DNA from 3 places in the Streptomyces sp. NBC_01431 genome. Region 2 is predicted to be linked to each of the others. Evidence: riboswitches for the same ligand, from Rfam matches in the RefSeq annotation. Region 2 holds a riboswitch; each other region holds the start of a gene.
What was found. Region 2 has a riboswitch for cyclic di-AMP ahead of OG522_RS03470 (transglycosylase SLT domain-containing protein). Riboswitches for the same ligand answer to the same signal wherever they lie in the genome.
Positions count from the first base shown of each region.

Region 1: another riboswitch for cyclic di-AMP. It lies ahead of OG522_RS10010 (M23 family metallopeptidase); the one in region 2 lies ahead of OG522_RS03470 (transglycosylase SLT domain-containing protein).
Region 3: another riboswitch for cyclic di-AMP. It lies ahead of OG522_RS22565 (transglycosylase family protein); the one in region 2 lies ahead of OG522_RS03470 (transglycosylase SLT domain-containing protein).

Region 1 covers NZ_CP109496.1:2,170,572-2,174,714, reverse strand. The annotation lists gene OG522_RS10020 (M16 family metallopeptidase) at 1-1,231, shown strand, start outside; gene OG522_RS10015 (M16 family metallopeptidase) at 1,249-2,613, shown strand; cyclic di-AMP (ydaO/yuaA leader) riboswitch at 2,826-2,986, shown strand; gene OG522_RS10010 (M23 family metallopeptidase) at 3,000-3,761, shown strand; gene OG522_RS10005 (GntR family transcriptional regulator) at 3,964-4,143, shown strand, end outside.
Region 2 covers NZ_CP109496.1:705,274-709,416, reverse strand. The annotation lists gene OG522_RS03475 (hypothetical protein) at 1-394, shown strand, start outside; cyclic di-AMP (ydaO/yuaA leader) riboswitch at 1,436-1,630, shown strand; gene OG522_RS03470 (transglycosylase SLT domain-containing protein) at 1,633-2,445, shown strand; gene OG522_RS03465 (STAS domain-containing protein) at 2,834-3,265, shown strand; gene OG522_RS03460 (serine/threonine-protein kinase) at 3,274-4,143, opposite strand, start outside.
Region 3 covers NZ_CP109496.1:4,895,412-4,899,554, reverse strand. The annotation lists gene eno (phosphopyruvate hydratase) at 1-87, opposite strand, end outside; gene OG522_RS22565 (transglycosylase family protein) at 346-1,044, opposite strand; cyclic di-AMP (ydaO/yuaA leader) riboswitch at 1,048-1,212, opposite strand; gene OG522_RS22560 (transglycosylase family protein) at 1,470-2,468, opposite strand; gene OG522_RS22555 (cytochrome P450 family protein) at 2,587-3,849, opposite strand; gene OG522_RS22550 (helix-turn-helix domain-containing protein) at 4,086-4,143, opposite strand, start outside.

The sequences.
Region 1 (4,143 bases), 1.5 Mb from region 2:
GGTCGCCGCGGTGTGCCTCTGGTACGACGTCGGCTCGCGCCACGAGGTCAAGGGCCGCACCGGCCTCGCCCACCTCTTCGAGCACCTCATGTTCCAGGGCTCCCACCAGGTGCACGGCAACGGCCACTTCGAGCTGGTGCAGGGGGCCGGCGGTTCGCTGAACGGCACCACCAGCTTCGAGCGCACCAACTACTTCGAGACCATGCCCGCCCACCAGGTGGAGCTCGCGCTCTGGCTGGAGGCCGACCGCATGGGCTCCCTCCTCGCCGCCCTCGACGAGGAGTCGATGGAGAACCAGCGCGACGTCGTCAAGAACGAGCGCCGCCAGCGCTACGACAACGTGCCCTACGGCACCGCCTTCGAGAAGCTGACCGCGCTCGCCTACCCCGAGGGCCACCCCTACCACCACACCCCGATCGGCTCCATGGCCGACCTGGACGCGGCGACCCTCGAAGACGCCCGCGACTTCTTCCGGACGTACTACGCGCCCAACAACGCGGTCCTCGCGGTGGTCGGCGACATCGACCCCGAGCAGACGCTGGCCTGGGTGGAGAAGTACTTCGGCTCCATCCCCACCCACGACGGCAAGCAACCGCCGCGCGACGGAGTGCTGCCCGACACCATCGGCGGGCAGCTGCGCGAGGTCGTCAAGGAGGACGTCCCGGCCCGCGCGCTGATGGCCGCCTACCGGCTGCCGCACGACGGCACCCGCGAGGCCGACGCCGCCGACCTGGCGCTGACCGTCCTCGGCGGCGGCGAGTCCTCCCGGCTGCACAACCGCCTGGTCCGCCGCGACCAGACCGCGGTCGCCGCCGGATTCGGGCTGCTGCGCCTGGCCGGCGCCCCCTCGCTCGGCTGGCTCGACGTCAAGACCTCCGGCGGTGTCGAGGTCCCCGACATCGAGGCCGCGGTCGACGAGGAGCTCGCGCGGTTCGCCGCCGAGGGCCCCACCGCGGAGGAGATGGAGCGCGCCCAGGCCCAGTTGGAGCGCGAGTGGCTCGACCGGCTCGGCACGGTCGCCGGCCGCGCCGACGAACTGTGCCGGTACGCCGTGCTGTTCGGCGACCCGCAGCTCGCCCTGACCGCTGTCGACCGGGTCCTCGACATCACCGCCGAGGAGGTCAAGGCGGTCGCCGCCGCGAAACTGCGCCCCGACAACCGGGCCGTCCTGGTGTACGAGCCCATCGCCCCCGAGGCAAGCAACGAAGAGGAAGCAGAGGCGGGCCAGTGACGGACGCTGTCGTGACCATGGAGTTCCACCCGCAGCCGGCCGCCGGCACTGCCAAGCCGTGGGCCTTCCCGGCCCCCGAGCGGGGCACGCTCCCCAACGGCCTGACCGTGCTGCGCTGCCACCGCCCCGGCCAGCAGGTCGTCGCCGTGGAGATGTTCCTCGCGGCCCCCCTGGAGGCCGAGCCCGAGGGCCTCGACGGCGTTGCCACGATCATGGCGCGCGCCCTGACCGAGGGCACCGACAAGCACTCCGCCGAGGAGTTCGCCGCCGAACTGGAGCGGTGCGGCGCCACCATCGACGCGCACGCCGACCACCCCGGCGTCCGGGTCTCCCTCGAAGTGCCGGTCTCCCGGCTCCCCAAGGCGCTCTCGCTGCTCGCCGAGGCGCTGCGGGCACCCGCCTTCGCCGACTCCGAGGTCGAGCGGCTCGTCCGCAACCGCCTGGACGAGATCCCGCACGAGCAGGCCAACCCGGCCCGGCGGGCCGCCAAGCAGCTCTCCAAGGAGCTGTTCCCGGCCGCCGCGCGTATGTCGCGCCCGCGTCAGGGCACCGAGGAGACCGTCGCCGCGATCGACGCGGCGGCCGTGCGCGCCTTCTACGAGACGTACGTCCGCCCCTCGACGGCCGTCACCGTCATCGTCGGCGACCTCTCGGGCACCGACCTCGACGCGGTCCTCGCGGACACGCTGGGCGACTGGACCGGCGACCGTGCCGAGCCGCGCCCCGTCCCGCCGATCACCGCCGACGACACCGGCCGGGTCGTCATCGTGGACCGCCCCGGCGCGGTCCAGACCCAGCTGCTCATCGGCCGCATCGGACCGGACCGCCACGACCGGGTCTGGGCGGCCCAGGTGCTCGGCACGTACTGTCTGGGCGGCACCCTCACCTCCCGGCTCGACCGTGTGCTGCGCGAGGAGAAGGGCTACACCTACGGGGTGCGGGCCTTCGGCCAGGTGCTGCGCTCGGGTCCCGAAGGCGGCGCGGCGATGCTCGCCATCAGCGGCTCGGTGGACACCCCCAACACCGGTCCGGCGCTTGAGGACCTGTGGAAGGTGCTGCGCACGCTGGCCGCGGAGGGTCTGACGGACGACGAGCGCGAGGCCGCCGTGCACAACCTGGTGGGCGTCGCGCCGCTCAAGTACGAGACCGCGGCGGCCGTCGCCGGGACGCTGGCCGACCAGGTCGAGCAGTTCCTGCCGGACGACTACCAGGCGCAGCTGTACGCGATGCTGGCCGCGACCGGCACCGTGGAGGCGACGGCGGCCGTCGTCAGCGCCTTCCCGGCCGACCGGCTGGTCACCGTCCTCGTCGGTGACGCGGCCACGATCGAGGAGCCGGTACGCGCCCTCGGCATCGGTGAAGTGACCGTCGTCGCAGGCTGATTGAGGCACTCGGCAACCGAGCACACAGGAGACCCCGGAGGCGGATGCGCCTCCGGGGTCTCCTGTATCTAGGGGTTTGTCCGGTTTGTTGGGAGGTTGCCCCTCTGTCATGTGGCGTGCGCTACAAAACCCGGTGTCTGTTTGGTGATTGAAAGATGAGCCGTCTAGCGTCAGTCCCGCTGTCCGTCACCACCCGTCGCGCCCGCGGCACCGGACAGTGATCGCCGAGTCCCCGTACGGCGCGAGCCAGGGGAGCCGGGGACCCATTCAGTCCCTGGGGTGAATCGGACGCCTCCGCCCGCGGAGGGGCCCGTAGGAGACCTTCCTGCTCCGAACCCGTCAGCTAACCCGGTAGGCGAGATGGAAGGAAAGGACACCGCCACTCCATGGCGTTCACCCGTGCCACCGGGAAGCATCGCGCGCCCAGCCGTATGACGCGCCGCAGCGCGAACATCGCGGGCATCGCCACCCTCGCCACCGCCGGAGTCGTAGGCACCCTCGCCTCCCCGGCCACCGCCGCCCCGAGCGTCGCCGACACCGGCCTCACCCAGGCCATCGTCATCGGCGACTCCCTCGCCGGCCAGCTCGGCGCCCAGGCCGACGCCCAGAAGCAGGCGGCCGCGAAGGCCAAGGCGAAGGCCGAGGCCGAGGCGGCCGCCAAGCGCAAGGCCGAGGAACGGGCCACGGCGGACCGCGAGGCCAAGGAGCGCGCCGCTCGCGAGGCCGAGCGCAAGCGCCTCAACACCTTCGTCGCTCCCATAGCGAACAGCTACGTGTCCACCGGCTACAAGACCGGCGGATCCCTGTGGTCCTCCGGCGCCCATACCGGCATCGACTTCCACGCGGACAGCGGCACTTCGGTGCACGCGGTGGGTCTCGGCACCGTCGTCGAGGCCGGCTGGGGCGGTGCGTACGGCAACAACATAGTGATCAAGATGAACGACGGCTCGTACACCCAGTACGGCCACCTCTCGGTCATCCAGGTCTCCGTCGGCCAGACGGTCGAGCCGGGCCAGCAGATCGCGCTGTCGGGGAACACCGGCAACACCACGGGCCCGCACCTCCACTTCGAGGCCCGCACCGCCGCGACCTACGGTTCGGACATCGATCCGGTCGCCTACCTCCGCTCGCACGGCGTCTCCGTCTGAGGCGACCCACGCTCACCGAAGGCCCCCGGCATGCCGCCGGGGGCCTTTCGCATTGGCCAAAAGATATCCCTTGGTTTTGGCACGTCACCGGGAATTAACAGAGCCTGGAATAGAGTCGCGTAACAGACATCGGCAGGCGTCGGCAGTCATGGGCCGACGTCTTCCGACCGCGTTTCGCGGGTATCAATGCGGAGGTTCGGCCATGCACATTCCGGCGCATTCGGTATGCACGGCGATCCGCGACGACATCGTCTCGGGCGTCCTGGGGCGGGGCAGCCGGCTCACCGAGGAGGTACTCGCCCGCCGTTACGGCGTCTCGCGCGTCCCGGTGCGCGAAGCCCTGCGCACCCTGGAGTCCGAGGGATTCGTGACCACCCGCAGA
Region 2 (4,143 bases):
CGGCGGCGCCGCCTGCCTCCAGATCGGCGAAGCCACACTGCCCGCGACCGAAGGCGTCGACGCGCTGGCCGTACGCTTCCTGCTGCTCGGCCACCCCTACGAGGAGCCGGTCGCGGTCACCGCCGACGAACTCGGCGAAGCGGACCGCACGCTCGCCCGCTGGCGGCGCGCCGTGGCGACGTGGGCCGAGCAGCCGTCGAAAGCGATCCCCGCCGACCTCCAGAGCGCGGCCCGCGCCGCCCTGGACAGCCGGCTCGACACCCCGGCGGTCCTGTGCCTGCTGCACGCCCTGGAAGCGAACCCCGACGTACCGCCGGGTGCCAAGTTCGAGACCTTCTCCTACGCCGACCGCGTGCTGGGCCTGGAACTCGTCCGTGAGGTGGGCAGGTACTGACGCGCCGAACGGCACCGTCGTGATGGTATCGGCGGTCCAACTCCCGTATTCGGCACGGCACTTGCGGGCAGCCCGCAGCGCAGGGCGGACGTACTCCCTTTGGTGGCGCGTCTGTCGCTCAGTCATCGAAGCCGTTGCCGCCCACGAGTTGGTCGATGCGGGCGCGGTGCGCCTCCTCCCTGACATCGAGGGTCCCGTCGGCTTTGCCGGCCAACTTCCGCCGGGCGTCGAGGAGCACCTTCTCTCCCCGGGCGTGGGGAGACCATGACGCTCCCTTTGTAGGCCCCCACCGATCTCCGGGCTCCACGAACACCCCGCCGCAGCGATTCAGTGCCGCGGTAACGGACTTGGCCGCCGGTAAGGGAATGTCGCCGCGGGTGAAGACGGGAAAGCGTATGACGTTGTCACGCGGAGGGCACCGCACGGTGAACGCCGGACCGGCCACTCGCGGGATCGGCGACCAGAAGGCGCGAATGCCGATATCCAGCAGCTGTCGGCGCCCGGAAGATCAGCGAGAGCGGTCTGCGGGAGGGCCCTGAATTCATGACGGCATTCATGATTTCCGCCGCGCTTTCCTTGATCAAAGCGCCGTCTGTGTGGCCACCGAGTGTGCGGCAGCTCGTGCGGCCCCCGGCGCCGAAATGATCTCCAGCGGTCGGCCGTGCTGCCGGAAGGGGCGGGGGGCCGGGTGGGTGTCTCGGGGGCGCACCTGCACCGAGAGGTGCCTTTTGTCCGAAATTAATGGACTTTAGTACCCCTTGTTCTTGGATCGGTAATGTCGCAATTGGTGCTATTGCCTGCGTGCCGTCGCTTTTGTGTGCAGGGCGTGAAGGACCTCGCTGGGCGAGTGAAGTAAGTCACGTATGGCTCCATCGATGGGCGGGGGATGCGGACGTCACTTTCGTTCCAGCACAAGAGAGTTGAGGGCCGCGGCAGGGGCCGACGAGGGTCGCGGAGTTCCGGGAATCCCTATTCTGGATCATCGGAATTGAATTCCGGCCTTGTTTCCAGTCGGCCCATTCGCTTAAGTTCACCGTCAATCCGGGTGGAACGCCGAATCCTGCCGCCGTCCGGAACCTCCCACACACGTACGGCAGGAGCGGGGGACCCAGGTAAGCCGCCGATCCGGACTTCCGGAACGACTCCGGGGTGAAGTCGCATGCACACACGCACTGCGACCGGACAGCTCCTGTCCGAACCCGACAGCTCACCTCGCAGGCGAAGGAGAGGAATTCACCATGCCTGCAAAGGGCAAGCACCGCCGCCCCAAGTCCAACTCGCTCACCCGGGGCCTCGCGGCCGCGGGTACGGGCGGCGCAGTACTCGCCATGCCGGTGATCGGTGCGACCGCGGCCACCGCTGCGCCCGCAACGGTGCCGACCGGCACCGTCAAGGCCGCCGTGGCGGCCGTCGCGCCCGCCAAGCCGATCACCGCGGTGAAGGCAGCCCCCACGACCTACTCCGTCGTCTCCGGGGACTCCCTGTACAAGATCGCCGACGCGCTCAACGTCAGCGGCGGCTGGAAGCAGCTCTACCAGGACAACCGCGCCGCCATCGGCTCGGACCCGGCTCTGATCCACCCCGGCATCAAGCTCACCATCGGCTCCAAGGCCGCGGCGGCCCCGGCCGACACCTCCCGGGCCACCGCGTCCGGCCGCGCCGACCGCTCCGCGCGGCCGACCACCCTCTCCGTCCAGAACGTCGCCGCCGTGACGAGCGCGCCGAAGTACGCCAACAACCTCGACGGCTGGATCAGGCAGTCGATGGACATCATGGCCCAGCACGGCATCCCGGGCAGCTACAACGGCATCTACCGCAACATCATGCGGGAGTCCTCCGGCAACCCGCTGGCGATCAACAACTGGGACTCCAACGCCGTGGCCGGCACGCCCTCCAAGGGACTCCTCCAGGTCATCCAGCCGACGTTCCAGGCCTTCCACGTGCCGGGTACCTCCCTGGACCTCTACGACCCGGTCGCCAACATCACCGCCGCGTGCAACTACGCCGCCAAGACGTACGGCTCGATCGACAACGTGTTCGGCGCCTACTGACAGGCGTTCGCCGAACGGGGAGGTTTCGGGCCCGGCGCGCCGGTGAACGGGCGCGCCGGGCCTCTGCCTTGTCCGTGACTCAGCGCGTCCGCTTCCGCACCAGAAGACCGTCTTGGCGCCTTGACGAAAAACCCGCGTGGCGGGAGTGGCCCGATGGTTGATGACCGGTGCCCTGCCTGCGAAAACTGCCCTCGTCTCTGCGCGGCCGGAACTCGTGCGGAAGGCGGTGCAACTTTCGTTCACCCCGCAGGGTGAACTGTTCAGAGGGTGCACGTTTCTGCATGCGGGCGTGTTCCTAGGGTGGTAGTGCGTCACCCCGGAACACGGTGACTGCCCGACGACCGTGTACTCCCGTGTTCGCGGGAGTCGTTCCGCCCCGGGAGCCGCCATGGGAACCACCGCTCGGCCATCCGTCTCCGCACCGGTGCCGCTGCCTCCGGGTCTGCTTCCGGCCCCGTGCGGCAACGCCCGTACCCACCTGACACAGGGGTTCACGGTGGTCGAGATCCACGGCACCGTGGACCTGGCCACCGCGCCCGGCGTACAGGTCCATCTCGACGCGGCCACCCACACGCCCGGAGCGCGAGTGATCGTGGACCTGCGGCCGGTGGCCTTCTTCGACTGCGCCGTCCTTACGCTGCTGTGCCGGGCCCATCGCAGGATCCGTGAGCGCGGCGGCCAGCTCGGCCTGGTCTGCGCGCGGCCCTGGCATCTGAGGATCCTCGCCGCGGGTGGCATGGAGACCCTCTTTCGGCCGTCCGCCACGGTGGAGGCCGCGACCCTCGCCATGCCGCGGACGCTCGGCGAGGAAATGAAGTAGGACGTTGCCTAGGAGCTAGGGACCTCGCTGCCCACCTTCTTGCAGGCGCTGACGACCGACTGGTAGGAGGACGCCCGAAGCCTGTCGCCGACCTTGGACTCGGCGGTGATCGCGTAATCGCGAAGGGCGATGCTCACATCGGACTTGGGTGCCTTGGCCGACGCGGCGCGTACCTTGGTCGCCAGCTTTCCGGCCGCGGACTTCTCCGCGGGCTCACCGAGCGTCGCATCGCTGATCGCCGGATGGTTCCGCTGGAACGTATCGATGGCCCGGAGAGCTTGATCGCAGGCGTCCTTGGGTCCGGCTTCCGCCCAGAACGGCCATTTCAGTACGACGGCGACTCCCGCGCACGCCACGATCAACAGGCCCACGAGCAACGGCAGAAGCACCCCGCGACGCCGTGTTGGGGTCGGGGCGCCCCTGTCTGTGGCCGCGTCGGCGTCGTTCCCGGGACGCAACTGCGTGGTGCGGGGGCCGGTGGGGGTTGCACCGGGAGCGGTGGCTTCGGTCCGCGAGGTTGCCGTTGCCTGTGGGGTCGACGCGGACGACTCGGGCATCCGCAGCAGGGCAAGAGCCTCCAGGACGGTCGGACGCCGGTCCGGGTCCTTCTCCAACAGCCCTGTGATCAGCGGCGCTAGCCGCCCCGCCCGCTCGGAGGGCGCCGCTTCCTCGAACAGGACCGCGGCCAGGCACCCGGTGGGGGTGCCGCGGCGGAACGGCGAGACGCCCTCGACGGCCTGATACAACGTCACCCCGAGCGAGAAGAGATCGCTGGCCGCCAGGCCGTCGGTGCCGCGCGCCCGCTCGGGAGCCATGTACTCGACCGAGCCGATGACGGCCCCCGTCGACGTCAACGCGGTGTCGGCATGGTGCACGGC
Region 3 (4,143 bases), 4.2 Mb from region 2:
GAGGCCGACCTCGACCTCGACCGTGGGGTTGCCTCGGGAGTCCAGGATTTCCCGGGCTACGACGACGTCGATGGACGGCACGAGCATCTCCTTCTGGGATGTGACGCTAGATGTGACGCAAGGGGTGCAGCGCCGCACAGGGTCGCTGCGGCCTTGCGACAAGAGCCTAACCGGCTCCGGGGCTCCGGCCAGCCGAGTGCCCGCCTCCTGGGACGAAAAAGGGCCCAAGGACCCTGATTCCGGGTCAAAGGGCCACAAGGCTACTGCCAGGTAACAGCGAAACCCCGGCCCGGCGCGTACGGGGGAATGCGCGCCGGGCCGGGGGGACTTGGGGCCGGGTCGGGCTCAGCTCAGGTGGAGCTTCTGGCCCGGGAAGATCAGGTTGGCGTCCTTGACGATGTCCTTGTTCAGCTCGAACAGCTTCTGCCAGCCACCCTTGGTGCCGTTGGCGGAAGCGATCTGGCCGAGGGTGTCGCCGGCCTTGACGGTGTACTCGCCGTTGCCCTGCTTGACCGGCTCGGAGCGCTGCTCGCTGCGGCTGGCCTCGGGCGCGGACTGGGTGCGCTGCGACTTCTGCTGCGGCTTGGCCTGCGGCTTCGAGGTCTCAGCGGACTTGGTGGACTTGGAGGACGACGAGGAACCGGAGGTGTCCACGTCGGCCTTGCTGCCGCCGGAGGTCAGGTTGCCGGCACCGGCGCAGGACCAGGCGCCCGGACCCTGAATCGCGAGCAGCTTCTCAGCGGTGGCTATCTGCTGGCCCTTGGTGGCCAGGTCGGCGCGCGAGGCGTACTGGGTGCCGCCGGCGGCGGCCCAGGAGGACTGCGAGAACTGCAGGCCGCCGTAGTAGCCGTTGCCGGTGTTGATGGACCAGTTGCCGCCGGACTCGCACTGGGCGACCGCGTCCCAGGTGGAGACGGAGGCGGCGGAGGCGTTGCCCGCGGCCATCAGCGGGGCGGCGACAGCGGCACCGGTGACGCCGGCCAGCGTGACGACACGGACGGCCTTGGACGGGCGACGGTGCTTGCCCTTGCCGGAAAGCAGCATGGAGGTTCTCCTCACCGACGCCTGCGAGGTGAGCTGTCGGGTTCGGGCGTGAGCTGCCCGGCCGAGCGATGGTGCGCCCGTCTTCACCCCAAGCCGGCCGACAGCGTCAACTGCCGGGCCCGGCACTTACCTTGGGTCCCCCGCTCCTGCCTACGGCGCATAAGCGTCGACTGTTCCCGTCGGCCGACGGCAGGATTCGGCGTGCTCGGTCGACGGGGCTCGCGGTGACGAGCGGTTCCGACGAAAACACACGCCCCGCCAATGTTCAAAGACGCCCATCGGGGAGAAAACGCCCCTACTCGCCGAAATGGAAGGGGCGTTTCCGCAGGTCGGGGGCGGGGCGGACGGACCGGGCAGGCGGGGTGGGCCAGTTGAGACGAAGAGACCCATATCTCACTTGCACAGAACGGACATACGCCCTCGAACTACCCCTGTTTCGGTACCGAGTTCGGGGTGGCCACCGCCGCCGCCGCGGCCTTCAGGTCCAGGCTCTGGCCAGGCAGGATGAGATTCGGGTCGGTACCGATCAGGTGCTCGTTGGCGTGGTAGAGCGCGGGCCAACCGCCCTGGATCTTGTTCGCGGTGGCGATGGCCGAGAGGCTGTCGCCGGGGCGGACGGTGTAGTCGCCGTTGGCCGCCGGGGTGTTGCCGACATCACGTGAGGACCCGTCACCTCGCGAGGCGCGCCCCGCGTCACGGCTGTCGGACGAACTGCCCGAATCGCTCTGACCCGTCGGAGCGGGCTTACCGGTCGGGGCGGGCTGACCGGTCGGGGCGGTCGAGCCGGTCGGGCCCGGCGTCGCGCCCGAGCCCTCCTCCGGCGAGGGCGCCCCGCGGTGCTTGCCGGGGCTCGCCGGGGTGGACGCGGGGGGCGTCGCGGGCTTGGCGGGGTCGGCCGTCGGCGTGCCGCCCGGCGTGGGAGTGGCGGAGCCGGTGGGCGTCGTGGGAGTCGGCGCGGTGCCGGGCGTCTTGGTCGCCGGGGTGGTGGGCAGCAGGGGGGTGTCGGCCGGGTCCGGCGTCGCGGGCAGGCCCGGGTCGACGTCGGCCGCGGCGCCGCCCTTGGTGATCCCGTCGGCGCAGCTTCCGAAGGCCTTGGGGCCCTGAGCCGCGAGGACCTTCTCGGCGACGGCTATCTGCTGGGCCCGGCTGGCGAGGTCGGCGCGCTGGGCGTAGTCCGTACCGCCGTACGTCTCCCAGGTGGTCTGCGAGAACTGGAGACCACCGTAGAGGCCGTTGCCGAAGTCCGCGCTCCACATGCCGCCGGACTCACAGGTCGCCACCTGGTTCCAGGTGCTCGCGTCCGCGGCGTTCGCGCCGGTCGCGGCGAGCAGGGGAAGAGCGATGGCCGAGCCGGTCACCCCTGCCGCGACGACGAGAGCGGGTGCCTGGCGGGGCCGACGATGCCGTCCATTCCCGGAGCGCATGAATGAGGCCTTCCGTGTGACTGCTGAGCCGAATGAACGGTGAACGTAGCCGTACTCGAACGTCTGTCACAAGTCGATGCACCCGCGATCACGTAAAAGTCACAGTCTTGACGGTTCGTCAGATCGAGGCGCCGCTTGGCGGTGTGAACTCCACGGGCAGGGTGCGCAGTCCGCGCATGATGAGTCCGCCGCGCCAGCGCAAATCGGTAGGATCCGCCGCGAGCCGCAGGTCAGGGAGGCGCCGCAGCAGGGTCTCAAGTGCGGTGCGGCCTTCGAGCCGGGCGAGCGGAGCGCCGAGGCAGTAGTGGATCCCGTGGCCGTATCCGAGGTGCTGGTTGTCCGTGCGGCCGAGGTCGAGGGTGTCCGGGTCGGCGAAGCGCTCGGGGTCGCGGTCGGCGGCGGCGAGCACCACGAGCACCGGGTCACCGGCCGCGATGCGCTGCCCGCCGATGCTCAGCGCCTCGGTGGCGAACCGCCACGTCGCAAGCTCGACCGGGCCGTCGTAGCGCAGGAGTTCCTCGATGCCGGTCTCCAGGAGCCCGCTCTCCCCCGCGCCGATCGAGTCCTGGAGCCGCTCGCGCTGCCCGGGGTTGCGCAACAGGGCGTACACACCGTTGCCGATGAGGTTGACGGTCGTCTCGAACCCGGCGAACAGCAGGATGAAGGCCATCGCGGCGGCCTCGCCCTCGGTGAGGTGCTCACCGTGGTCGCTGGCCTCGATGAGCGCGGAGATGAGGTCGTCACCGGGGTTCTCGCGCTTCTTGTGGATGAGCTCGGCGAGGTAGTCGCGCATCTTCTTCACCGAGCGGGCGACGCCGCCGCGCGGGCCGCCGCCGTGCCGGATCATCATGCCCGCCCAGTCGCGGAAGTCGTCCTGGTCCTCGCGCGGTACGCCGAGCAGATCGCAGATGGCGTAGATGGGGAGCGGGAAGGCGAAGTCGTGGATGAGGTCGGCCTCCCCGTTCGCCGCGAACGCGTCGATGAGCTGGTCGGTCAACTCCTGGACGCGCGGCGCGAATTGGGCCACCGTGCGCGGGGTGAACGCCTTCGACACCAGGCGCCTGAGCCGGGTGTGGTCCGGCGGGTCGATGTTGAGCAGATGCGTCATCAGCTCGGCCTTGCGCTCGCCCGGAATGCCCGTCTTGCCCTTGGCGTGGGCCGGCTCGTCGTGGTGTGCGGGGTTCTTGGAGAGCCGCGGGTCGGCGAGCGCCTGCTTGGCGTCCCCGTACCGCGTCACCAGCCAGGCCTCGACACCGCTCGGCAGCTTGGTGCGGTGCACCGGCGCGTGCTCGCGCAGCCACGCGTAGGCGGGGTACGGATCGGTGGCGAACTCCCAGGTGAAGAGTTCGGGGGCGGGCGCGGCGGGCGACTGGTCGGACATGCCCTCGACAGTATCCGCCGCCTTGTTCGCGGCGCGGGCCCGGACGGCGGCGCCGTGTGCGCGGGGTGGGCCAGAGCCCCGGCCCTGGGCTCGGCGGGGGGCCCGTACGGCGGCTTCGTGTGCACGAGAGTCCGGCCCGGAGCCCGTACGGCGGCGCCGCCGTTTGCACGAGGGCCCCCGTTTGCACGAGGGCCGCCGGCCCGGAGCCCGACCCGGGGCCCGGCCGCTCGCGGGCCTCAGTCGTCGAGCAGCCGCCACGCCGCGAGGGCCAGCCGGGCCCTCAACAGGCCGGTG